DNA from 2 places in the Aerococcus loyolae genome. Region 1 is predicted to be linked to the other one. Evidence: predicted binding sites of a transcription regulator. Region 1 holds the regulator's gene; the other holds the start of a gene.
The links. Region 1 encodes CtsR, which represses protease genes until heat stress. Its sites were predicted from a motif close to TTGGTCAAAAAAGGTCAAANA; they were not measured.
Positions count from the first base shown of each region.

Region 2: the regulator CtsR is predicted to act here: its motif matches at 1,448-1,468, upstream of clpP (ATP-dependent Clp endopeptidase proteolytic subunit ClpP).

Region 1 is NZ_CP126958.1:1,673,621-1,685,700, forward strand. It holds gene tmk (dTMP kinase) at 1-38, opposite strand, end outside; gene recR (recombination mediator RecR) at 52-648, opposite strand; gene CJ190_RS07595 (YbaB/EbfC family nucleoid-associated protein) at 732-1,046, opposite strand; gene dnaX (DNA polymerase III subunit gamma/tau) at 1,071-2,966, opposite strand; RNA gene ffs (signal recognition particle sRNA small type) at 3,163-3,252, opposite strand; gene tadA (tRNA adenosine(34) deaminase TadA) at 3,300-3,788, opposite strand; gene CJ190_RS07615 (2-dehydropantoate 2-reductase) at 3,957-4,901, opposite strand; gene CJ190_RS07620 (hypothetical protein) at 5,088-5,300, opposite strand; gene CJ190_RS07625 (ATP-dependent Clp protease ATP-binding subunit) at 5,368-7,887, opposite strand; gene CJ190_RS07630 (CtsR family transcriptional regulator) at 7,918-8,376, opposite strand; gene CJ190_RS07635 (cation diffusion facilitator family transporter) at 8,495-9,616, opposite strand; gene CJ190_RS07640 (hypothetical protein) at 9,812-11,440, opposite strand; gene CJ190_RS07645 (ABC transporter ATP-binding protein) at 11,433-12,080, opposite strand, start outside.
Region 2 is NZ_CP126958.1:782,233-794,312, forward strand. It holds gene CJ190_RS03595 (hypothetical protein) at 1-502, shown strand, start outside; tRNA gene CJ190_RS03600 (tRNA-Arg) at 1,174-1,245, opposite strand; gene clpP (ATP-dependent Clp endopeptidase proteolytic subunit ClpP) at 1,511-2,113, shown strand; gene CJ190_RS03610 (sugar-binding transcriptional regulator) at 2,348-3,388, shown strand; gene gap (type I glyceraldehyde-3-phosphate dehydrogenase) at 3,425-4,423, shown strand; gene CJ190_RS03620 (phosphoglycerate kinase) at 4,522-5,718, shown strand; gene tpiA (triose-phosphate isomerase) at 5,734-6,489, shown strand; gene eno (phosphopyruvate hydratase) at 6,538-7,836, shown strand; gene CJ190_RS03635 (YutD family protein) at 8,004-8,606, shown strand; gene CJ190_RS03640 (HAD-IIA family hydrolase) at 8,606-9,430, shown strand; gene CJ190_RS03645 (TIGR01906 family membrane protein) at 9,403-10,032, shown strand; gene serC (3-phosphoserine/phosphohydroxythreonine transaminase) at 10,151-11,242, shown strand; gene CJ190_RS03655 (3-phosphoglycerate dehydrogenase family protein) at 11,229-12,080, shown strand, end outside.

The DNA of each region.
Region 1 (12,080 bases):
CCATCCGGTCCTTCAATGCTTATAAATACACCTGACATCCTTATCCTCCTCTTAGAGTTCCTGACGACCATCAAGGGCCCGCATGAGTGTCATCTCATCCGCATATTCAATATCGCTACCCACCGAAAGGCCATAGGCAATCCGACTGACCTTGATTTGGGCAGGCTTAATTAAACGCGCTAGATAGGTAGCCGTCGCCTCCCCTTCAGCGGTCGCATTGGTAGCAATGATCACTTCTTTAATCTGAGTATCCTGTAAACGTTGCAGGAGCGAGCGAATATTTAAGTCATCCGGCCCGGTCCCATCCATGGGTGAGAGCACCCCATGAAGGACATGATACTTGCCGTGGTAATTTTGCATTCTCTCCATAGCCATCACATCACGGGCCTCTTCAACCACCATCAGCACAGACCCATCCCGGTCATCATCACGGCAGATTAAACAAGGATCTTCCTGGGTAACATTGCCACAGACCGAGCAGGTAGTCATTTCCTGCTTAACCCGGTGCAAGGCCTCGGCAAAATCATTCACATCGGCCTGGTCCATATCCAGGACAAAAAATGCTAAACGAGCCGCCGTCTTTGCCCCAATCCCAGGTAATTTCTTAAAGCTATCGATCAGGCGAGCGATCGGTTCGGGATATTGCATAGTTTCAACTCCTTCTAATGAAAAAGTGGGGAAAGTCTTCAGACAACTTGAGTCTGAGCTCCCCCACTTCCTAAAGCAAGTTCCTAGAAGCCGGGAAAGCCTTTAGAAAGGTTCCCCATATTCGATTCTTGAGCACTATCCACCTTACTTAAACCGTCATTGACTGCAGCAATAAGAAGGTCACTGAGCATATCAGGATCTTCAGGATCAATCACTGCTGGATCCATTTCAATCGCTTTGACCCGGCGGTCGCCTCCCACCTTGGCCTTAATCATACCTGAGGGCTCCTTGCCTTCAAAGACTTGTTTTTCCAAGTCCTTTTGCGATTCTTCTAATTTTGCTTGCATTTTTTTGGCTTCTTTGAGCATTTTTTGCATATTCATCATATTGTTTGCCATTTCATTTCCTCTTTCCTTCTTTGATTAATCATTGCTGAGGGTTATATGATCATTGTCAGCCCCAAAAAGATCAGCCATGGTCTGGGTGAGCGGATCTTGGGCTTCTTGGTCTTCCTTTGCCAGCCATGCTGAAGTCGACTCCTCTTGCGCTTGTGAGCGATCGGCTTTTTGGTCTGCAGGAACTTCAGCCTCTTGGTCAGCGACTGGACTGGCTGGACTGTCGGCTTGGTCGGATCCATTGTTTTCCTTTTCGGCTTGGGACTGGATCAGTTCATCCTTGCGGCCTTCGTGGTAGGCCTTGACATAACGGCCCCTGGCTTCCTGCCATTGATCACTAGTCATCACCAGCATCCGGCCGGGGTGGTTAATTTGATTTTGCAAGTGGTTGGCGACTGCCTTTTGTAATTCCTTGTCCTCAAATACCCTTTGGCAGAAAATTTCATAGTCAAAACTCAAGACAAAGGCCTCGGGGCTGGCAGCTACCGGCTCGGTTTGGTGGAGGAGGGCCTGTTGGACAGTAGGAAGAGACCCGACCACCTGATCCCAAACACTGCTTAGCTGGTTGAGGTCGGTTTTTGTGGCCTGGCTCAGGGTTTTATAGATGGCTGAATAGGCCGGCTTAAATTGCCCTTGGACCTGCTTGGGCCGCTTATCATTCGCTGACTTAGCTGCCTCTTTAGCAGGGGCGGGGCTGGCTGAGGCTTGCCCTTGACTGGCTTGCAGTTGAGCAAGTTCTTCTTTTAAGGCTTGGACTTCTTGATTTAATTGGGTCAAGTGCTTTTGTTCCCCATCACTTGGAACCTGGTCAGTCGCTCGCGAGGGACTACTTTCTCTATCTGGCCAGTCAGCCAACTTAATGGTGGCCACTTCTAAATAAATATCGCCTTGGATAGCAAAGCGAATATCTTCTTGAACCGAGCGAAATTCTTTCATCATTTGGTAGATCAGCTGGCGGTCTAAGCCCTTGGCCAAGTCGTAGAAGGACTGGTCATAGTTTTTTATCAGATCCGTCTCTTGAGCGGCTTGACTTTGGTTAGCTAATAAGAGGTCCCGAGTAAAGAGCAACATTTCCTCAACAAAACGGCTGGCTTCTCGGCCCGCTTGAAGGATCTGCCTTAAAACCTCCAGGGCTTGGTCCGTGTCGCCTTGGCTTATGGCGGCGACATAGCTAATTTTTTGCTCATCGCTTAAAATTCCCGTCACTTGTCGGGTCATGGCCGTGGTAATCGTCCCTTGGGAGAAAGAAATCACCTGGTCCAAGAGACTCAAAGCATCCCGCATGCCTCCATTGGCATCTTGGGCAATCAGGTCCAAGGCTTCGGCTTCATAAGTAACCCCCTCTTGGTCTAAGATATAGGCCATCCGCTCCTTGATGGCTTGGTTAGAGAGCCGTTTAAAGTCAAAGCGCTGGGTACGTGAAATCACAGTTGCCGGAATTTTGTGGGCTTCGGTAGTCGCTAAGATGAAGATGACCCGGCTGGGTGGCTCTTCCAAGGTTTTTAACAGGGCATTAAAAGCCCCGGTTGAGAGCATGTGGACTTCATCGATAATGTAGACCTTATAAGTCGCCTCAGTAGGGGCATAACGGACCTTGTCGCGGATATCCCGGATTTCCTCCACCCCATTGTTAGACGCCGCATCGATTTCAATCACATCCGCCAAACGGCCTTCGGTAATGGCCTGGCAGAGATGGCATGCATTGCAGGGTTCACCATCTTTTTGTTGGGGACAGTTAATCGCCTTAGCAAAAATTTTAGCGGCAGAGGTCTTCCCTGTTCCCCGCGGGCCATTAAATAAATAAGCATGGCTGGTCTTATCTTGGCTGATAGCATTCTTCAAGGTCCTTGAAACCGCTTCTTGGCCGACAATATCCGCAAAAGTCTGCGGCCGCCACTTCCGGTATAAAGCTTGATAACTCATCATGGCCTCCCTTCCTTCATTCTCAACCATTATAACCAAATCCCCTCTAGATATCCATGGATGAGCTAAAATACTCTCGGCCAGCTAGCTCGTAAAAGTACGGCTCTTGGGCCAAGTCTTTAGGGATTAAGGGAAAATTCTTAGTCATTTTTTGAAAATAAAAAAGTTGGAACCTTTGTCCCAACCTTGAATAAGTGCATAACGTACAACACAAGACAAGCAAATGCTTATAGCTGCTTCCTTCCGGATCTGACTCGGTTCACACCCTTGCCTTTGTCGTACGGTCTTTCGACAAATTATATACTAGCATGTTTTTAGCTCACTTGTCAAACCCTAAGACTTGGGTTTGCGGGAAGCGGCCTTGCGACGCTTGCGCAGGTCCTTAAAAAAACGCTTGAGGAGTTGACTGCATTCCTCTCCTCTCAGCCCACTCACTAAGTCAACTTGGTGGTTGAGCCTGGGATCTTGGACCAAATTCATGAGTGACCCACAGCTTCCCGCCTTAGGGTCACTGGCCCCATAGTAGAGGCAGCGAATCCGGCTCAAGACAATGGCCCCACTACACATGCTACAAGGCTCTAGGGTGACATAGAGGTCAACATCATTCAAGCGCCAATTATTTAAGTAGCGGTTGGCCTGGCGAATCGCCTGCATTTCGGCATGGTCAGTAGCATCCTGGCTCTTTTCGCGTAGATTATAACCCCGTCCAATCACCTGACCTTGGTAAACGGCCACTGCCCCAATGGGAACCTCATCAATCGCTTGGGCCTTTTTGGCTAGGTCAATGGCGGCTTGCATAAAATCATCTGCCTTGTCATCCATGGCTCATCCCCCCTCTAACTTCCTTTTATTATAACTAAGAGCAGACGAAAGGAGCAAGTGTGACCAGGAGTCTTCCTTAATCACTTGAAGCAGTCTGCTTTTGCTTCAGGCTAAGCACCCCTTTCAGAAAAAAAAGCTCTTGACTGCAGCAGCCAAGAGCTAAAATGATTATTTAGCGTTCAGTAATTGTTCTTTAGTATGAACCAGACTGGTTAAGAATTGGTTATAAGGGGTTGGCACATTGAGTTTTTCACCCTTTTGGGCGATAGCACCGTTAATGTAGTCAATTTCAGTAAGGCGGTGATTGGTAACCAAGTCTTGGTACATGGATGGGAAGTGACCACCAATGGTTTCGCGGTTAAAGCATTCACCCACGTGTTCGATCATTTCATCCAGGTCCATTTCCACCCCTTCGGCATTGGCCACATCAACCACTTCTTTAACTAATTGGTTAATGAGATCGTGGGAAGCTTGAGCGTCTCCCAAGTCTGCCATATTACATTCTAAGATCGTACACAAGCCGTTCATGGTGGCGTTAACGCAGACTTTCTTGTAGATGAGGTAGTAGATTTCTTTTTCATAGATCCCGTTTAGGCCAGCTTCATCGAGTAATTCAACGATTTTCTTAGCTGCTGCTGCCGATTCCTCGCTCTTACCCAGGTTAAGTAGGTTCACATAGCCATTACCGAATAACTTCGGACGCCCAGGGCCTTCTAAGCCAGCTGTCCACATGGTGTTTCCTAAAACGATTTGTTCATCATCAAAATATTGACGGAGGATGTCATCATAGCCAATCCCGTTCATGAGACATAAAACCTTGGTTTGGTCAGTCACAATGGAGCGAGTTGCTTGGATAGCGTCTTCCAATTGCATGGCCTTGGTGAAAACAATTAATAAGTCTGCCTTCAAGTCAGGGTCATAGTCATCGAATGAATAGATATCAATATCGACTTGAACCTCTTCCCCGTTATAGTTAGCGCGGATTCCGTGTTCGCGGATGGCTGCAATATTCTTATCCCACCCATCGAGTAAGACAACATCCTTACCAGCTTTTTTAAACATTAAGCCGAAACGGGAACCCATACCACCGGCACCCAATATAACAATTTTCATCTTTTTTCCTCCTTCACTGTTTGGCAAAATACAATGTGTTAAATTTACTTTTGTCTATTGTAGCATGGATTTTCCCAATTACAAAAAGCTTTTATAATAAAATAAAAAGCGGTCTGACCGAGTCATAACCGCTTCATGTAGTTAAGTATTGCTGTTTAGTGCCAAAGCACTCGCATCGATGAGAGTTTAGGCAAAACGTTCTACCCATTCAGGTAAATCAAGTTGATCAACTTGTTTAGCTAGACGTTTTCCTTGCTTTTGTGCCTTATCAGAAACATCGTCCCAAGCCTTGCTTAGCGTTTGATTTTGGTCTTCTTCATACATTGCCAAGGCGACAATGGCTGTAATAGCAGCAGCTGTACCTAAACCAATTAATACTAATTTTGTTGTCTTGTCCATAGTAACCCTCCTCTTTATTAAGCTTGTCTTTATCATACACTAAAAGCGATATAAAGTCTTCTTTGGACTATCCGAGGGACAGACTTTCCTCGACCTTGGCCAAATCAGCCTGACTTTCGCTGCCGTCTCCGTGTTGGGTACGGATGTAGAAATTGCCTTGGCGACTACCCACTTGGAGGCGGTCTCCCGCTTGGACCTTGCCTTCAATAAGCAAGTCACTCAGGGCATCTTCAATTTGTCTTTGGATGAGACGGCGAACTGGCCGGGCGCCCATTTCTGGGTCATAACCGTCCTTAGCCAGTTGCTTAATCGCCCCATTGGTAAAGCGTAAGGTCAATCCTTGTTCTTCAACTTGTTGGCTAATTTGATCGGTAAATTTGCGGACAATCTCCTTCAAGTTATCTTGACTCAGGGCGTGGAAGACGATCACTTCGTCAACCCGGTTAAGAAACTCCGGTCGGAAAGTCTTCTTCAAAGCATCCAAGACTTGCTTCTTCATGGTTTGATAGTCTTTTTCTTGGTTTCCTTGGCCAAAGCCGACCAACTTCTCATCCCGTAATTCAGTGGCCCCAATATTAGAGGTCATGATAACCACAGTATTTCTGAAGTCCACCGTCCGACCCTTGCTGTCAGTGATATAACCGTCATCGAGGACTTGGAGTAAGAGGTCAAAAACATCCGGATGGGCCTTCTCAATTTCATCAAAGAGGACAATAGAATAAGGGTGTTGACGGATCTTTTCAGTCAGTTGGCCCCCTTCTTCGTAGCCAATATAACCAGGTGCTGACCCGATCATCCGGCTAGAAGAATATTTCTCCATGTATTCAGACATATCTAATCGAATCAGGGCCTCTTGGGAGCCAAAGAGAGTTTCGGCTAAGGTCTTGGCTAATTCGGTTTTCCCAACCCCGGTCGGGCCGAGAAACATAAAGGAACCAATAGGACGGTTTCTTTGTCCTAAACCACTGCGTGAGCGTTTGATGGCCCGGGCGACGGCATTGACTGCTTCATCCTGGCCCTTGATCCGGTCATGGAGACGGTCCTCTAGGTGAATTAAGCGGTCATTGTCACTTTGACTCAGCTCTTGCACAGGAATACCGGTCCACGCATGGATCAAGTTTTCCACGTCTTGGCTAGTCAAGCTTAAGTCATAGCTGTCTTGACCCTCTTGGTCGCCTTCATCTTCTTCCAAACGACCGAGCTCTCTGACTAAGTCTGCTTGTTGGGCATGGACCGCAGCCGCCTTTTGAAAGGCCTGGTTACGGACATGGTATTCTTTTTCTTGGTTGAGACGTTTTAATTCCTGTTCAATTTGATATTTCTTTCGCCGAGCCCCATTAGCTATCGGATTATCCAGACGCTTGGTAGCGGCTGCCTCGTCCATAACATCAATAGCCTTATCCGGTAGGAAACGGTCCGACAGATAACGGGAACTCAAGCGTACACAGGCGCTAATGCTGTCATCAGGGATGGCCACTTGGTGGTATTTTTCATAAGCAGGCCGGATCCCTTTCAGGATGGCCTCAGTATCTTCCAGGCTTGGTTCTTCAACTAAAATTTTAGCAAAACGTCTTTCCAAGGCCGCATCTTTTTCAATGTATTTTTGGTATTCATTGAGGGTGGTTGCCCCAATTAATTGGACTTGGCCCCGGCTCAGGGCAGGTTTTAGCAGGTTGGAGGCATCAATCGCCCCTTCTGCTCCCCCAGCACCAATAATGGTATGAATTTCATCGATAAAGAGAATAATATTGCCTTGATCTTCAATTTCTTCAATTAAATGCTTCATCCGGTCTTCAAACTCACCACGGTACTTAGTCCCAGCCACTAAAGACCCGATATCTAAGACCATGAGGCGTTTATCCAGCAAGTTTTCGGGAACCTGGTGCTGGCTCATTTGGATGGCCAGGGCTTCAACAATGGCGGTTTTGCCGACACCCGGTTCACCAACTAAAACAGGGTTATTCTTGGTCCGGCGGCTTAAGACTTGCATAAGCCGGCGCATTTCTTGTTGGCGGCCGATCACTGGGTCCAACTTGCCATCCTTGGCAGCTTGAGTCAGGTCCTTGGCAATACTATCCAGGGTTGGCGTTTTGCTTTTGCCTTGTTTGCCCCGTGGCTTTTTCGTCCGATTTCTGACCGGTTCTTTTTGCCCTAACATCTGATAGACATCACTACGCAGGCGATTAACATCTATATCGAGATTCTTAAGCAGGCGGTTAGCCAGGGTTTCCTCATTGATCAAGGCCAATAATAAGTGTTCCGTACCAATTAAAGAAGCCTGCATGGACTTGGCTAAGTCTCTGGCTTGGTTGAGGACTTCTTGCATCCGTGGGGAAAACTGTACCTGGTCTTCCTGACTGGTCGCTGTGTCACTGGTCCCATAGCCGGTAACAAATTCAATCTCTTCGCGAAGACTCTCATAACTTGGCAAGTAGTCGCTTAAGACGGCATGAGCAACACCTTCACTTTCGCGGTATAAGCCCAAAAGCATATGCTCGCTACCAATGGCTGGATGACGAAAGTATTCAGCTTCTTCTTTGGCAAATCCAATCGCGGTCTTGGCTTTTTCAGTATAGATGTCTTTCATAGTTGTCTCCTTTTCTAATTACCGGAGTAATTAGTGATATTTCAAATGTTCTAACATGTTTCTAAGTATCACTGCGCGGACACGATCCGGGGATTTAAAATTCGACATGACTTCCTTGTCAATGGCTGAGTGCATGATAGCCGCCTCATTCTCGCTGAGCAGTTCATTCTTCATCAAATTAGTGAGAATCGATACAGCATCACGCAAAGAAATGTCGTTGCCTACGAGGCTAATCATATTATCAATATAGTCCGCATCATCGATAATATTCAATTTCATAATTCTGATATAGCCACCACCACCCCGCTTACTTTCGACTTGATAGCCTTGCTTGGGGGTAAAACGTGTATTAATCACATAATTAATCTGTGAAGGCACGCATTCAAAGCGGTCAGCAATTTCACTCCGTCTGATTTCGACCCGTTCAGTATCCTGAAGCACCTCTTTTAGATAGGCTTCAATAATATCTGACATATTCCGGTTGCTCATGTCCTCACCTCCTTCACTAATTATTGACTAACTTTGACTAATATACTTTAATAATAAGCAAAAAAAGGAATGAGGTCAACTATTTAATTCACAAATAGCGACCTCATTAGGCTTTGACCTAGTTACGCTGGCTACTTTCTCTTTGAATAGAATGGTCAGGATCGTAAACCGTGTCAATGGTTATATGATTTATATTATATTTAGCTACCAAGGAGCGGATTTTTTGTTTAAGTTCTTCTTGTTCATCCGCCGTTAAGCGACAGGTAAGAACGGTAACACTGGCCATATGTTGTTCCCCATCGGTTGACCAGATATGCAGGTGGGATAAGCCATCGATATCCTCGTCTAAATCTAAGATCTGTTGGCCAATGGCTTGGGCATCGATACCTTCGGGAACCGCTTGGAGGAAAATCTTAGAAATATTAAGGAAGCGAGGGAAACTTTGGCTGATAATCCAAGCCGCAGTCAAAATCGACAGCAGTGGATCTAAGAAATACCAATTGGTAAAGCGGAGGATCACCGAGAGGATCAAAATCGCTACCCAGCCTAAGACATCTTCTAAGAGGTGGAGGTTGAGTAACTGCTCATTGGCTGACTGGCCCTTATGCATCATCCAGGAACAATAGCCGTTCACCACTACAGCAAAGACAGCCACCCAGAACATCCCCGTCACATGGATCGGTTCAGGATTAAAGAGCTTAGGAATAGAAGTCACTAGGATAAAGGCGGATCCGATGAGGAGAAAGACTGCTGTAATCAGTCCACCAAGCAGGGAAAAGCGGCGATAGCCATAAGAATAACGATTATCTGCCTCACGGCCAGAAATTTTTTCAAAGAACCAAGCAATGGCAATAGCTAAGACGTCCCCTGAGTCATGGATGGCATCCGAGAGAATGGCTGCACTGTTTAAGGTCCAGCCAAAGAAGGCCTCAAAGACCGTGAAAAAGGCATTGAGAAAGAGAACCAAACGCATCTTCTTAGCCGTTTCTTGGCTATTTCTAAATTGTAAACGCTTATTCTCATCTAATTGGCCCTCGGAATCTAAGGGGACAAGGGAAAATTGTTCAAAGGCTAAAAAACGACGTAAGTAAAGTAATTCTTCCTGGCGGTTTAAGCGGACGATATCCTGGTCTAATTGAATGGCAAAGCCCTTATCTTGGTTGAGGTCTTTTATTTGCTGAGCTAACCAATCATATTGACGTTGGCTTTCGATACCGACTATCCTGTAAAGTGTTTCCATGTTTTCACTCTCCTTATGATACCCTATCATATCATCATTTCTTTCCAGTACAAACAATAACTACTTCTGTAGTCTCATATTTTAAGTAAATTTAATTAGTTATTAAATAAAGTCGCTTAGTCTAAAACTAAAACCCTATCTATTAACAGCCTTCAGAAAAAAGACCCTGCCCGCAGTAAGGACAAGGTCTAAGGTCTAACGTAAGACAAAGCGTTTAGGCCCGATAAACTTCAACAGGAGATAACCTAAAATAATATAGGCGATAATAAAGAGGTAGATACCTAAAATCACTCGTGGTCCAATGGATTCGGCATTCATATAAAGTAGGTAGGGAATAAAAATACTCAAGGAGCGGATAATATTATAGAGTGGACTCTTGCTTTCCAGGTTGGCGGTAAAAGGTTGGAGCCAGTAATATAAGTAGAGGTAGTGAACCGTAAAGAAAACCATGACCACGATTTGACTAAGGAGTAAAACCCCCAAAGGCAGTATGCGTTGGCCGCCCAACTGGAAGTAGACCAGGCTAGAACCTAGCATGAGAACCAGCAAGGTGGGTAAATTATAGCGGAAGCAACGCTGAAAGCGGATCACCATAGCCTCTGCCAAAAGGTCAGGATTGCGATAATAATTATTATGCATCAGATAGCGGTCCATATTGAAAAAGCAAAAACGGGTAAAGGATTCCCCAATATTCAAAAACAGACAGGCATAAATCACCATCACAACCAAGTAGGTCTGGTAGGCCTCTTCCAAGTCAGCCTGGCTAATGCCTAAGTCACCGTGGAAGAAGAATTGGTAGATAAAGATTCCCCCACTGATTAAGGCAAAGAGACCTAAGACAATCATAAAGATAATCCGGCGTTGCTTGTTCAAGCGATGGCCCAGTCGGTCAAAGAAGATGGCATTAATATAGCTAATCCCCTGTAAGTGGTCATACTGATCGGAACTAGCCGGGACCTTGATATCTTCTACATCCACCTTAACATTAGCGGACTGGGCATTGGTCACAGCTTGATCGATATGGCGGATACTGTCATGGTTGATGCTTGACCGGGCCAAGGCCTGGTATTTGTCGGATTTTGCTAGCCAATGGGCCCCAACCCCTGCCATGACCACTCCCAAAAGCGCGGTGAGGGGCTGGAAGAGCCAGTTGATAGGTAAGTGGAAGCTGGCCGAGTTTTCCATAATCGACAAGCCCACAAAAAGCCCCCCAGCGACAAAAATCATGGCGATCATCACTACCGTAAAGGGTTGGTTAGGAACTTGGCGCTTGGGATTAACCAGCTTCAGGTAGAGGGATTGCGCTAAGACGCGTAAGCCGAGGAAAAAGAGGGTCATATTCATTCCACTAAAAAGAGAAAGCCCCATGGCTTTTAGCGTGATGGTCGCAGCTAGCCCGTAGAAAATGACAAAATTTAAACCCTCCATAAAGGTCATATTCAAGTAATAGCGCTTGGGATTCATCTTTAAGTAATAAATACACAGGCGGTCAAAGGTTTGGTTGGGATCAATTAACTTGACCCAGAAGGTCGCTAAGACTAAAGAAAAGCAAAAAATAGCCAGTAAACGAACCGTATTTTCTTGCCCAGGGTCGCCAATGTAACCGAGGAGGAAAATAGCCACAAAATAAAAAGCTTTGCCAAATATTTGTTTAAAAACTTCCCCCACTGTGCCCAGCCAAGTGATCAGACGCTTAACATGCTTGGCCTCAAACCAGCGATTGGGAATATATTTACCAATTAGGGGGAGGCGTTGGAGATAGTAAAGAAAGATGTTCAGCGAGCGGGTCGCCTTGAGTTGCTGAAGGAATTGGTAATTAGTCATGGCCCTCATCCTCCACGCTCAAGGCTTCAATAAGAGACTGGTCAAAGTTCTCGTCCTCCAGGGCGCTCTCAAAGTGACGCAGCTGGCCTTGATGTAAGAGAACAATATCATCACATATATCCTTGGCCAATTGGATCATGTGGGTAGACATAATCATAATATGGTCCTGACCCAAGTCTAAAAGCAGGCGTTTAATTTCGAGACTGGAAATCACGTCAATGGCTGTCAAAGGTTCGTCAAGGAGAATGATTTTCGGTTTGGAAATCAAGAGGCAGAGAATCGCCAACTTGCTCTTCATCCCACTGGAATAGCCCTTGATGATCCGGTGGCGGGCCTCCTGACTAAAGCCCAAGCGGTCTAAGTAATCATCGACTGAATAAGTATCTTTGGGAGCATGGATATCCATGTAAAATTTGATGTATTCATAGCCGGTAAGAAAGTCAGGCAGGTAGTTTTCGGCAAAGACCATACCGATATCTTCCGGTTCAATGGCTCGCTCCTGGCCGTTTTCGACTAAGGAGACCCGGCCACCATCGCTTTCCAAGTCCCCATATAAAATCCGAAAGAGAGTCGTCTTCCCTGACCCATTCCGTCCCAAGAGTCCGTAAATATGACCGGCTTCAAAGGTGTAGGAAGCGCC
Region 2 (12,080 bases), 890 kb from region 1:
AAAAGAAGCTTATGAAGAAGAACGTGAAGCGACTGAGAAATTTCTTAAGGAGCAACGCAGAATCTACCTTAGCTTAAGACGTGAAAACATTGAGTTATTCAATAAGGGTAAACAAAAGTTCAAAGAAATCGGCTTTGAAGAAAGAGGCCTTTATGATCTCACGCCAATTGATTTTAGTTACTTGCAAACTGTGTTAATGATGGACAAGAGCGAAAAGACACTGAATTATCTTGCTGAAAAATATGACTATAATTCAGCCGTGATGGACGTTATTAATGCCAATGGTAAATACGAGGTAAAGAATCCGTTCTATAGTGATTTAGAGAACCTTTCCACCAATTTTGACGATGATTTGTATGGTAATACCAGCGAAACGCCTGAGGGCGCTAGGGAAGCGAATATACGGAATGGAATGTTACTAAACCGCATGGCCAAGCTTGATGGGTCACAAGTTAATGAACGTGAAACGGTAATACCAGACAGCACTGCCAGACTAAACTAAAAAGAGAATAACAGCGTTAATTAGGTGAATCAGTGATGGTTCACCTTTTTCATTGCCCTGAAAGACGATGGCAAGGTTTTGACAAGGTAGAGCGAAAATAACCAGCCTTATCACAGTTTAAATGTATTAGTGATGGGATTCATCACGAAATCAAACAACGCCACACAGGGCAAATAGGGCGCTTTATGGGCTTGGTGCTAGTGATGATAATTACTAAGATTTCATAAGGTTATTAGCTAACTAAAAAAACTACTCCCAAATTACCCCGTTAAATTTATATTCCGTCATTAAAAACCTGAGATAGCTGAGGCCTAAAAAAGGGAAACCTTGCAAAACCTTGCATTTTTTAAAACCTGACAAAACTTAACATATTTATTACCCATAAGACTCCTAAGATTTTCCATAGGTAGCGATATTAAATAACCTGTTAAAACCTGTTAAGTAAATTGCCAATAAAAAAAGCCCGCACGGGGCAATTACTACAATTTACTACATTACTAAATAATACTAAATTTAAATTTACTAACTCAGCGATGGGGGTAGAAAGATCTTGCCCCATATCTTGCCCCATGAGGTGCAAAATTAGAGCTTAACTATTATTAACAATTAAGTTGTAAATGCTGTTAAATCAACATTTCTAAGGCATATTTGAAAGCCTTAAAATTTAAATACGCACCCAGAGGGAATCGAACCCCCATCTCAAGAACCGGAATCTTACGTGATATCCATTACACTATGGGTGCAAGCAATAAATACATTATAGCACAAATAGCATACTTTTGTTAAGAACTTTTTTGAAAAAAGTATTGTTGTTATCGATGATTTCTTACTATAATAGCTTCACCCGCAAAATCAACAAATAAAGAAGCTAGCTTACTTCTGCTTTGAAGGGCATTAATGGCAAGTTGGCATAAATATTTCCCCGTAAAAGTGCCATAAGTTTATCTATTGACCTATATTGACTATTAAGGTTATAATGATTAGGAAGTCGAAAAAGGAGGAAATTAAATGAATTTAGTACCGACAGTGATTGAACAATCACCTCGTGGTGAACGTGCTTATGATATTTATTCGCGCTTACTGAAGGACCGTATTATCATGCTCAGTGGAGAAGTTAATGATGATATGGCAAACAGCGTTATTGCCCAATTACTTTTCTTAGATGCTCAAGATAACGATAAAGATATTTATATATACATTAACAGTCCAGGAGGATCAGTAACTGCAGGGATGGCCATTTACGACACCATGCAATTTGTTAATGCTGATGTTGTGACCATAGTCACTGGTTTAGCAGCTTCTATGGGCTCTATCTTATTGATTGGTGGTACAAAAGGAAAACGTTATGCTTTGCCTCATTCTGAAGTGCTTATTCACCAACCTCTAGGTGGCGTTCAAGGTCAGGCTACTGAAATTGAAATATCAGCTCGTCATATCTTACAAACTAAGCAAACCTTAAAAGAAATTATTGCTGAACGTTCTGGTCAAGATATCGACAAAGTGGAAAAAGATATGGACCGTGACTACTGGATGACTGCCAAAGAAGCTAAGGAATATGGCATCATTGATGAAATCATGGCTTCTAACCAAGGCCTTAAAGGTCAAGAATAGTATCATAAAAGACAAATACAAAATAATTACCGAGTGTAGCTTAAGTAAGTACACTCGGTTTTTATAAAATTTAGATTTCCACTGCAAAATGCTTGCGACTGCATGATATTCTTGTTATACTACTAGTGTAGAAAAATGAATAGCAGATAGAACTGCTCAAATTTTTTTGCACTATGTTGGTCAAAAAAAGGCATGACGGACAATAAAAGTCCATGCAATAGAAAGTTGAATGTCATGAAAGCCGTTTACAGTAGAATCCTTAAAGTGGTTCCTGAATTGGAAGACCTCTTTAAAAAAAGGATGCAAATTTTACAAATGGTCTTACGCTTTCAACCTATTGGTCGCCAAATTTTGGCAAAGAAGTTAGACATGACTGAGCGACCACTCCGTCGTGAAACGAATATCCTTAAAAAAGAAGGGTTATTAGATTCCACTAGAAATGGAATGGTTATCACCGCTAAGGGTGAGGAAGCTTTAGCTTTTGCTCGCGAAATGCTCCATGAAGATTCTAGTTTATTTGCTAAGGAACAACGCTTAGAAAAGCAACTAGGTATCGATGAGGTACATATTATTGAGAGTAATCTTGATGAAGAAAATAGTACCTTGGCACAAATAGGAGTATTCTTATCTAACTATTTAGCCAATACTTTGCCAGAAGGATACATTACGGTGGCTGTTTCAGGCGGCTCGACAATACTCGAGGTTGCTAAGAGCTTAAACCGTAAAGTTCTAACTAAGAATCGGCATTTTACGATTGTTCCTGTCCGTGGTGGCATGGGCGATTCGGTGGCGATTCAGGCAAATACAATTAGTGACCAACTCGCACACCGCTTAAATGGGACTACTAATTCTCTCTACGTTCCTGATGTTCTGACTGAAGAAACCAGAGACTTATTAGTGAAAGAGCCCTCCATTCAAGCAACATTAAATATTTTAAAGCGGACCGATGCTTTATTATTTAGTGTTGGCGATGCTAGAATCATGGCCCAAAGACGGGGGTTTTCATCAGAATTAATTGATAAAATCCTTGCTAAGGGAGCCATTGGTGAAGCATTCGGGTGTTTTTACACCAAGGAGGGGGAAATAGTTTATCAAATGCCCCGTATTGGTTTACAATTAGATCAAATAAAGGATATTCAATATCCCATTCTAATTGCTGGCGGTCGTGCTAAAGCAAAAGCCATTCAAGCTTTTGCAAAACTCGCACCCTTTAACTTTGTCCTAGTGACAGATTTAGGGGTAAGTAATCAGGTTTTAAATGAGGAAACTCATTAAAAATATTTTTATTTCCGAAGGAGGAAAATTATTAATATGGTAAAAGTAGGTATTAATGGTTTTGGACGTATCGGACGTTTAGCTTTCCGTCGTATCCAAGATGTTGAAGGTTTAGAAGTAGTTGCAATCAATGACTTAACTGACTCAAAAATGTTAGCTCACTTATTGAAATATGACACCACTCATGGTCGTTTCAATGGTGAAATTGAAGTTTTAGATGACGCCTTCAAAGTAAACGGTAAAGAAGTTAAAGTTATGTCTCATCCAGACCCAGCTGAAATTCCTTGGGGTGACTTAGGTGTAGAAGTTGTTCTTGAAGCTACTGGTTTCTTTGCATCAAAAGAAAAAGCTGAACTACACTTAAAAGGTGGAGCTAAGAAAGTTGTTATTACTGCACCAGGTGGAGCAGATATTCCAACTATCGTTTACAACACCAACCATGAAATCTTAACAGGGGATGAAACTGTTATTTCTGGTGCTTCATGTACCACTAACTGTTTAGCACCTTTAGCAGATGCTTTAAACAAGAGCTTTGGTATTGTTGAAGGTTTAATGTCTACTATCCATGCTTATACAGGGGACCAAAACACCTTGGATGCTCCACACCGTAAGGGAGACTTCCGTCGTGCACGTGCCGCTGCAGAAAACATTATTCCTAACACTACCGGTGCTGCAAAAGCTGTTGGACAAGTTTTACCAGAATTAAATGGTAAATTAGATGGTTCCGCACAACGTGTACCTGTTAAATCTGGTTCTATTACTGAATTCTTCACCGTTCTTGAAAAGAATGTTACCGTTGAAGAAGTTAACGCTGCTATGAAGGCTGCTTCAAATGAATCCTTCGGTTACAACGAAGACGAAATCGTTTCTTCAGATATTGTAGGTATGACTTATGGTTCCTTATTCGACGCAACCTTAACTAAAGTTATGGACGTTGACGGTAAGCAATTAGTGAAGACTGCTGCATGGTATGACAACGAAATGTCATATACTTCACAATTAGTACGTACCTTAGAATACTTCGCTAAGTTATAATAAACGCTAACGTTTAATAAAAGCGTCTATCCATGTAAAGGCGGGGAGTCAGACGCTCCCTGCCTTTTTTCTAAGTGATAGAAAAAGGAGAAATGAATATGGCAAAAGAAACTGTAAAAGATGTTAATGTCCAAGGCAAAAAGATTTTAATGCGGGTTGACTTCAATGTTCCTATGAAGGATGGAGAAATTACCGATGATAATCGGATGGTTCAAGCCCTACCAACAATTAAGTATGTGATTGAACAAGGCGGAAAATTGATCTTATTTTCTCACTTAGGCAAAGTGAAAAGTGAAGAAGATAAAAAAGACAAGTCCCTTGCTCCAGTGGCTAAACACTTAGAAGAACTCTTAGGGCAAAAAGTGGTCTTTGTTCCTGCTACTCGTGGACAAGAGTTAGAAGAAGCCATTGACCAATTAAATGATGGGGAAGTTTTACTTTTTGAAAACACCCGCTTTGAAGATGTTGATGGCAAGAAAGAATCAGGTAACGATCCTGAATTAGGTAAATATTGGGCTTCATTAGGCGACGGTATTTTTGTTAACGACGCCTTTGGGACTGCCCACCGTGCCCATGCATCGAATGTTGGTATTTCTGCCAATGTTGACCATGCCGTAGCTGGCTTCTTGATGGAAAAGGAATTAAACTTCTTAGGGGATGCAGTCAATAATCCTAAGCGACCTTTTGTTGCTATCTTAGGTGGGGCTAAAGTTTCCGATAAAATTGCCGTGATCGAATCCTTACTTAATAAGGCCGACAAAGTGCTTATTGGTGGGGGTATGGCTTATACATTCTTAAAAGCAAAGGGTTATGAAGTGGGTAACTCCTTGTTAGAAGAAGACCGCGTTTCATTAGCCAAAGAAATCATGGAAAAAGCTGGCGACAAACTTTACCTTCCAGTGGATGTTGTCGTTGCTGATGACTTCTCAAATGACGCTAATACGCAAGTAGTAGCTGCTGATGCCATTCCTGAAGGTTGGGAAGGCTTGGATTCCGGTCCTAAGACCAATGAATTATTTGCTAAACAATTAGAAGATGCCAAAACGGTTGTATGGAATGGCCCAATGGGTGTCTTTGAAATGGAAAAATTTGCTATTGGTACCAATGCCGTATGTAAAGCGGTTGCTGACCTTGACGATGCCATTACTATTGTTGGTGGTGGGGATTCTGCATCAGCTGCTAAGAATTCAGGATTTGCTGAAAAATTCTCACACATTTCTACCGGTGGGGGAGCTTCTTTACAATTCTTAGAAGGTAATCCTCTACCAGGTGTTGAAGCGTTAAGTGAAAAATAAGGAAGGATGAACAAAGTGAGACAAGTTTTAATTGCCGGGAACTGGAAATTAAATAAAACCGCTAGTGAAGCAAAAGCTTTTATTGAAGACCTGAAAGCTAAATTAAGTGGTAGTGAAAAAGCTGAAGTTTTGGTTTGCCCACCAGCTTTATACGTGCAAAGCTTACTCTCTGAAAGTCAAGGCACTAACATTAAAGTCGGTGCTCAAAACTGCTACTATGAAAATAGTGGGGCTTTCACTGGAGAAATTTCACCTTTAGCCTTAGCTGATCTAGGAGCAAGCTATGTGGTTATCGGCCACTCTGAACGTCGTGAATTATTTAATGAAAGCGATGAAGATGTTGCTAAGAAAGCCAAAGCAATCTTCGATAATGGCATGACCCCAATTATTTGCTGTGGTGAAACCTTAGACCAACGTGAAGAAGGCATTGCTAAAGAATGGATCACTGGACAAATCAAGGCAGCTTTAAAAGAACTTAGCCAAGAAGAAATTGCTAAAAGTGTCATTGCTTATGAACCTATCTGGGCAATTGGTACCGGTAAAACAGCCTCTCCAGAAGACGCTGAAGAAATTTGTGGTCACATTCGTGACGTTGTTTTTGAAGTTGCTGGCCAAGAAGCTAGCGATGCTGTCCGTATCCTTTACGGTGGCTCAGTGAAACCAGCTAATGTAAAAGATATTTTAGCCCAAGAAAATATTGATGGCGCCCTAGTCGGGGGAGCTAGTCTTCAAGTCGACGATTTTCTTGCTTTAGTTAATGCTGCAGAATAATTCATCAAATAGATTATAAAATTAATTAGATAAAAGGAGATAAAATCTATGTCATTAATTACTAACATCCATGCCCGTGAAATTTTGGACTCCCGTGGTAACCCAACCGTTGAAGTGGAATTATATACTGAATTAGGCGCATTTGGCCGTGGTTTAGTACCTTCTGGTGCTTCTACTGGTGAACATGAAGCGGTTGAACTTCGTGATGGCGACAAAGACCGTTATGAAGGTAAGGGTGTCCTAAAAGCTGTTGAAAATGTTAATACAGTGATTGCTGAAGCCATTGTTGGTATGGAAGTTACTGACCAAGTAGGTATTGATGAAGCAATGATCGCTTTAGACGGTACCAAGAACAAAGGTAAATTAGGGGCTAATGCCATCTTAGGGGTTTCTCTTGCTGCTGCTCATGCTGCTGCTGATGAATTAGACGTGCCATTGTATAACTACTTAGGTGGATTCAATGCCCATGTTTTACCTACTCCAATGATGAATATTGTTAACGGTGGTTCTCACTCTGACGCACCAATTGCTTTCCAAGAATTTATGATTGTTCCTGCAGGGGCTCCTTCATTTAGAGAAGCTTTACGTTGGGGTGCTGAAACTTTCCACGCTTTGAAAGGTATTCTTAAAGGCCGCGGTTTAGAAACTTCCGTTGGTGACGAAGGTGGTTTTGCTCCTCGCTTTGAAGGTACTGAAGACGCTTTACAAACTATCATTGATGCGATCGAAGCTGCTGGACGTAAAGCTGGTGAAGACATCTTTATCGCTTTAGACTGTGCTTCTTCTGAATTCTACATTGATGGAAAATATGACTACACTAAATTCGAAGGTGAAGGCGCTGCTGTTCGCTCTGCTGCTGAACAAGTTGAATACATCGAAGAATTAGTTAACAAATACCCAATCATCTCTGTTGAAGATGGTATGGATGAAAATGACTGGGAAGGTTTCAAATTATTAACCGAACGTATTGGTGATAAAGTACAATTAGTTGGTGATGACCTTTATGTAACCAATACCGACTACTTGAAACGTGGTATTGAAGAAGGTATTGCAAACTCAATCTTAATTAAGGTTAACCAAATTGGTACCTTAACAGAAACCTTCAACGCTATCGAAATGGCTAAACGTGCTAACTATACTGCTGTTGTTTCCCACCGCTCTGGTGAAACTGAAGATGCTACCATCGCTGATATTGCTGTAGCAACCAACGCTGGTCAAATTAAGACTGGTTCCTTATCACGTACAGACCGGATGGCTAAATATAACCAATTACTACGTATTGAAGACCAACTTGGTGAAACTGCTGAATACCAAGGAATCCATGCATTCTACAACTTAAGCAAATAATCCAATAAGTAAATTTAAAAACGTTTTTAATTAATAAGGTGGGTCGCTCCCACCTTTTTATTTTTACTCTAATGGGGAAAGACTTCTTGAAAACTAAGAGACTTTTCGTGTTAAATAAAGTGTGCTAAGATAGAAATTAATGATTCCAAGGGATAAGGAGGGATTAAATGTCTCAAACAGAAGACCGCCAAGCTTGGATAGAACAACGTAAGAGCGACAATTATATTTTTGCTGACGTCATCCAACAGGCTGATGATCGCTATTTAATCAATGGCCAAGCTTTTCAAGTGGTTAAGGATGCTGAAGCGGGCATCGATAAGCAGGAATTAGCTAACCGCTATATGGATATTTTGGATAGCTATGACTATGTGGTGGGCGATTGGAGTTTCCAACAATTGCGTTTGAAGGGCTTTTATGAAGATAAATTACCCCACACCAGCATTGACCAGCAAATTTCTTTTCTCGATGATTATTTATATGAATATTGTAGTTTTGGTTGCGATTATTTTGTTTTAAAGCACCTGCGTAGTGAAGAAGAAATCAATGAACGTAACCGCCAATTGAAGAGTAAAAGGAATAATCAAAATTCTAAGCGTAAGAAGAGAAGGAATAGTCGTCATAATAATCAAGGAAATAATCATAAAAAAGCTTCTAAAAAACAAACGAAGACAGTGGGTAAGCGCTTCTCTGTGAAAAAGAAAAATTCCAGTCGTAAAGCCAATGCTGTTAAAGTAACTGATAAAAAAACATTTAAAATAAGGAAAAAGTGATGACAAAAGCTAAGAAGATAAAAGGCTTATTGATTGATTTGGATGGAACGGTTTATCGCGGGAAAAGTCCCATTAAGGGAGCTAAAGCATTTATTGAAAAACTCATTACTAGTCAAACGCCCTTTCTATTTTTAACTAATAATTCCATGAGGTCCCACCAAGAAGTCCAAGCTTTCCTAGAAAAGGAACATCAAATCTTGGTTGATCCAGAAAGGGTTTATAGTAGTGTGGACGCCTTAGTTTATGCCCTGAAAGATGCTTACCACCAGGTCGATCACCAACAGGCCGCTTATATTATTGGTAGTGAAATTCTTAAAAAGAGCGTCAATGACTTAGGCTTTGAGATTTTGACAAGTATTAACCGGCAGATTGACCTAGTAGTCGTAGGCTTGAATCAAAGTGTTTATTATGACCAGCTCGCTCAAGCAGCTATTGCAGTCCAAAGAGGGGCGGACTTTTACTTAACTAACCCGGATATTCAATTTCCTGATGAACGAGGATTTGTGCCCGGTGCTGGCTCATTAGGGCGCATGATCAGTGAGGTGAGTCGGACGCGTCCGGTTGTTTGTGGTAAACCGGAAAAATTGATTATGTCCGGTGCCTTAGCCAAGCTAGGTCTTCAAGCCGATGAAGTGGCCATGCTGGGTGATAACTTAACCACTGATATCTTAGCGGCAAATCGTATGGATATGCCGGCGATATTAATTGAGACCGGTGTCCATCATAAAGAAGATTTGGAACATTTTTCGGGTCAACCTGACTATATCGTTAAAGATTATGAGGAATTAGGAAAATTATGGCAAGAAATATCCGATTTTACTTAGGACTTAGCAGTCTGGTGCTTTTTATATTGTGTGGAGCGATTACCTTCACGATTTGGTTTACCCCACTCTATTATCTGAGTGCATATCTTGAACAGGTCAATCAAGTCGTTGACTTAACATGGCAACAGATTTTCCAGGACTACCATCGTATTATTGCTTATCTCAATTTTCCTTGGATTGAACATTTGTCCTTACAGCATTTCCCCATGAGTCCAAAAGGGATCTTTCATTTCTATGAAGTGAAGCGGCTATTTCAAATCCTATATATCTTATTACTAACCAGTGGTCTGTTATCCGCTCGCTTCCTAAAAAAATTAAAAAATAACCAGGCTTACTTCTATTTATATCGGCCCATGAAGGGGTTAATGGTCTTACCTTTTCTATTAATACCGCTCTTTCTCTTATTTTTTGACCAGGTTTTTGTTCTATTTCATCAGCTCTTATTCAATAATGATGCTTGGCTCTTTGATCCCAAGCTCGACCCAGTGATTGAAATCTTACCAGAGACTTTCTTTTTGGCGTGCTTTATTTTGGTGGTGGTTCTGGTTGAAGGAGCTTTTTATTATTTTTATCGCCTCGGAAAAACTAGTCTCGAAAAGTAGGCTGGTTTTTATTTTTACTTTAAATATTAAATAGGCTTTTTTTCTGGTCTTTGCTATACTTATTGGTAAGAAAAATCTTGAAACAATCATAGAGTTTATATAGGAAGGCGTGTTGAAAATGACTCGTGTGTGGAATTTCTCTGCCGGACCGGCAACTTTACCCTTAGAAGTATTGGAAAATGTTCAGGAGAATTTAGTTGATTATCATGGTCAAGGTTTATCCGTTTTAGAAATGAGTCACCGATCAGACTCTTTTCAAGAGATTATTGAAGGGGCGGAAGACTTAATACGAGAGCTTTTAGATGTTCCCTCCAATTATCAAGTATTATTCATGCAAGGTGGCGCGACCTTACAATTTTCAGCACTTTCGTTAAACTTATTAAAAAGCGGTAAAGCTGGCTACCTTATTGGCGGCAGCTGGGGTGAAAAAGCCTATAAAGAGGCTGAAAAATTAACCGGAAAGGCCACCGTTCTAGCTTCTTCAAAGGAAGATCATTATCAAAAATTACCGGTCTTAACTGATTTTAACTCAAATGACTATGATTATATTCATATCACCAGTAACAATACCATTGAAGGGACCCAATACCGCAACTATCCTGATGCTAAAAGTTCAAACTTAGTTGCTGATATGTCATCGGACTTTCTTAGCCACCCTGTGGATGTTTCTCAATTTGCTTTGATTTATGCGGGAGCGCAAAAGAATGTGGGACCAGCTGGTGTCAGTGTAGTGATTATCCGTGATGATTTGTTAGAGGATACTGGGAAGGTAATTCCAACTTATTTAGACTATAAAACCCATGCCAGCAAGCATTCTTTATACAATACTCCACCAACTTTCTCTATTTATGTAATGCGTTTAGTTCTGGAATGGATTAAAAACCAGGGAGGATTAGCCGCTATTGACCAAATTAATCAAAGAAAAGCCGCAAAACTCTACCAAGCCATTGATCAATCAGAAATCTTTGTTAACCAGGTCCTTCCAACTGATCGCTCACTCATGAATATTCCTTTTACCAGCCAAGATGCTGACATCGACCAAGAATTTATCCAAGCAGCCAAGGAGAAAGGTTTTATTAATTTGAAGGGGCACCGCTCTGTAGGTGGGATGCGGGCCAGCATCTATAATGCTTTCCCTGAAGCGGGGGTGGATGCCTTAGTGAAATTCATGAAGGATTTTGAAAGTGAGGTTAAACATGAAAAAAATTAATACTTTAGACAATATCGCTGAAACAGGGCTTAATTATTTACGTAAACAAGGCTACTTAATTAATAATGACCAAGAGCCGGACGCTCTTATCTTACGCAGTAGTGATATTCATAACTACGACTTTTCTTCTCAACTAAAAGCGATCGGGCGCTCAGGCGTGGGGGTAAATAATATTCCTGTTGATGATTGTAGTGAGAAGGGGATTGTGGTTTTTAATGCACCGGGGGCCAACGCCAATTCGGTTAAGGAACTGGTTATTGCTATGATGATTAATCTCTCTCGCAATGTCTTTCAAGCAGAACACTGGATCAACCGTTTAGATGGGGAAGATGTCCACAAGCAAGTTGAAGCCGGAAAGAAGATGTTCCGTGGCCAAGAGCTAATGGGCAAGACCTTAGGAGTTATTGGCCTAGGTAATGTCGGTGCCCGGGTTGCTAATGCGGGTATTGAACTAGGTATGGATGTCATTGGCTACGATAACTATATTTCAGTGAAAAATGCTTGGCAAATTAACCAAAAAGTGTCTTATTGTGATGATGTGAAAGATATTTTCCAACAATCCGACTACATCACCATCCACACCCCCTATACCGAAGAAACCCACCATTTAATTGGCTTTGAAAATCTTTCTCTAGTAAAAACAGGGGCGATTATCCTTAACTATTCACGCCAAGAAACGGTTGACCCTGAGGCCATGCTTACCTTCTTAGAAAATGGCATGGTGAAATACTTTGCTAGTGATTTCTATTTTGAAGAATTAGCCGGTCGGGACGACTTTATTATGACTCCTCACTTAGGGGCAAGTACCGAACAATCTGAAGAGAAATGTGCCCTGATG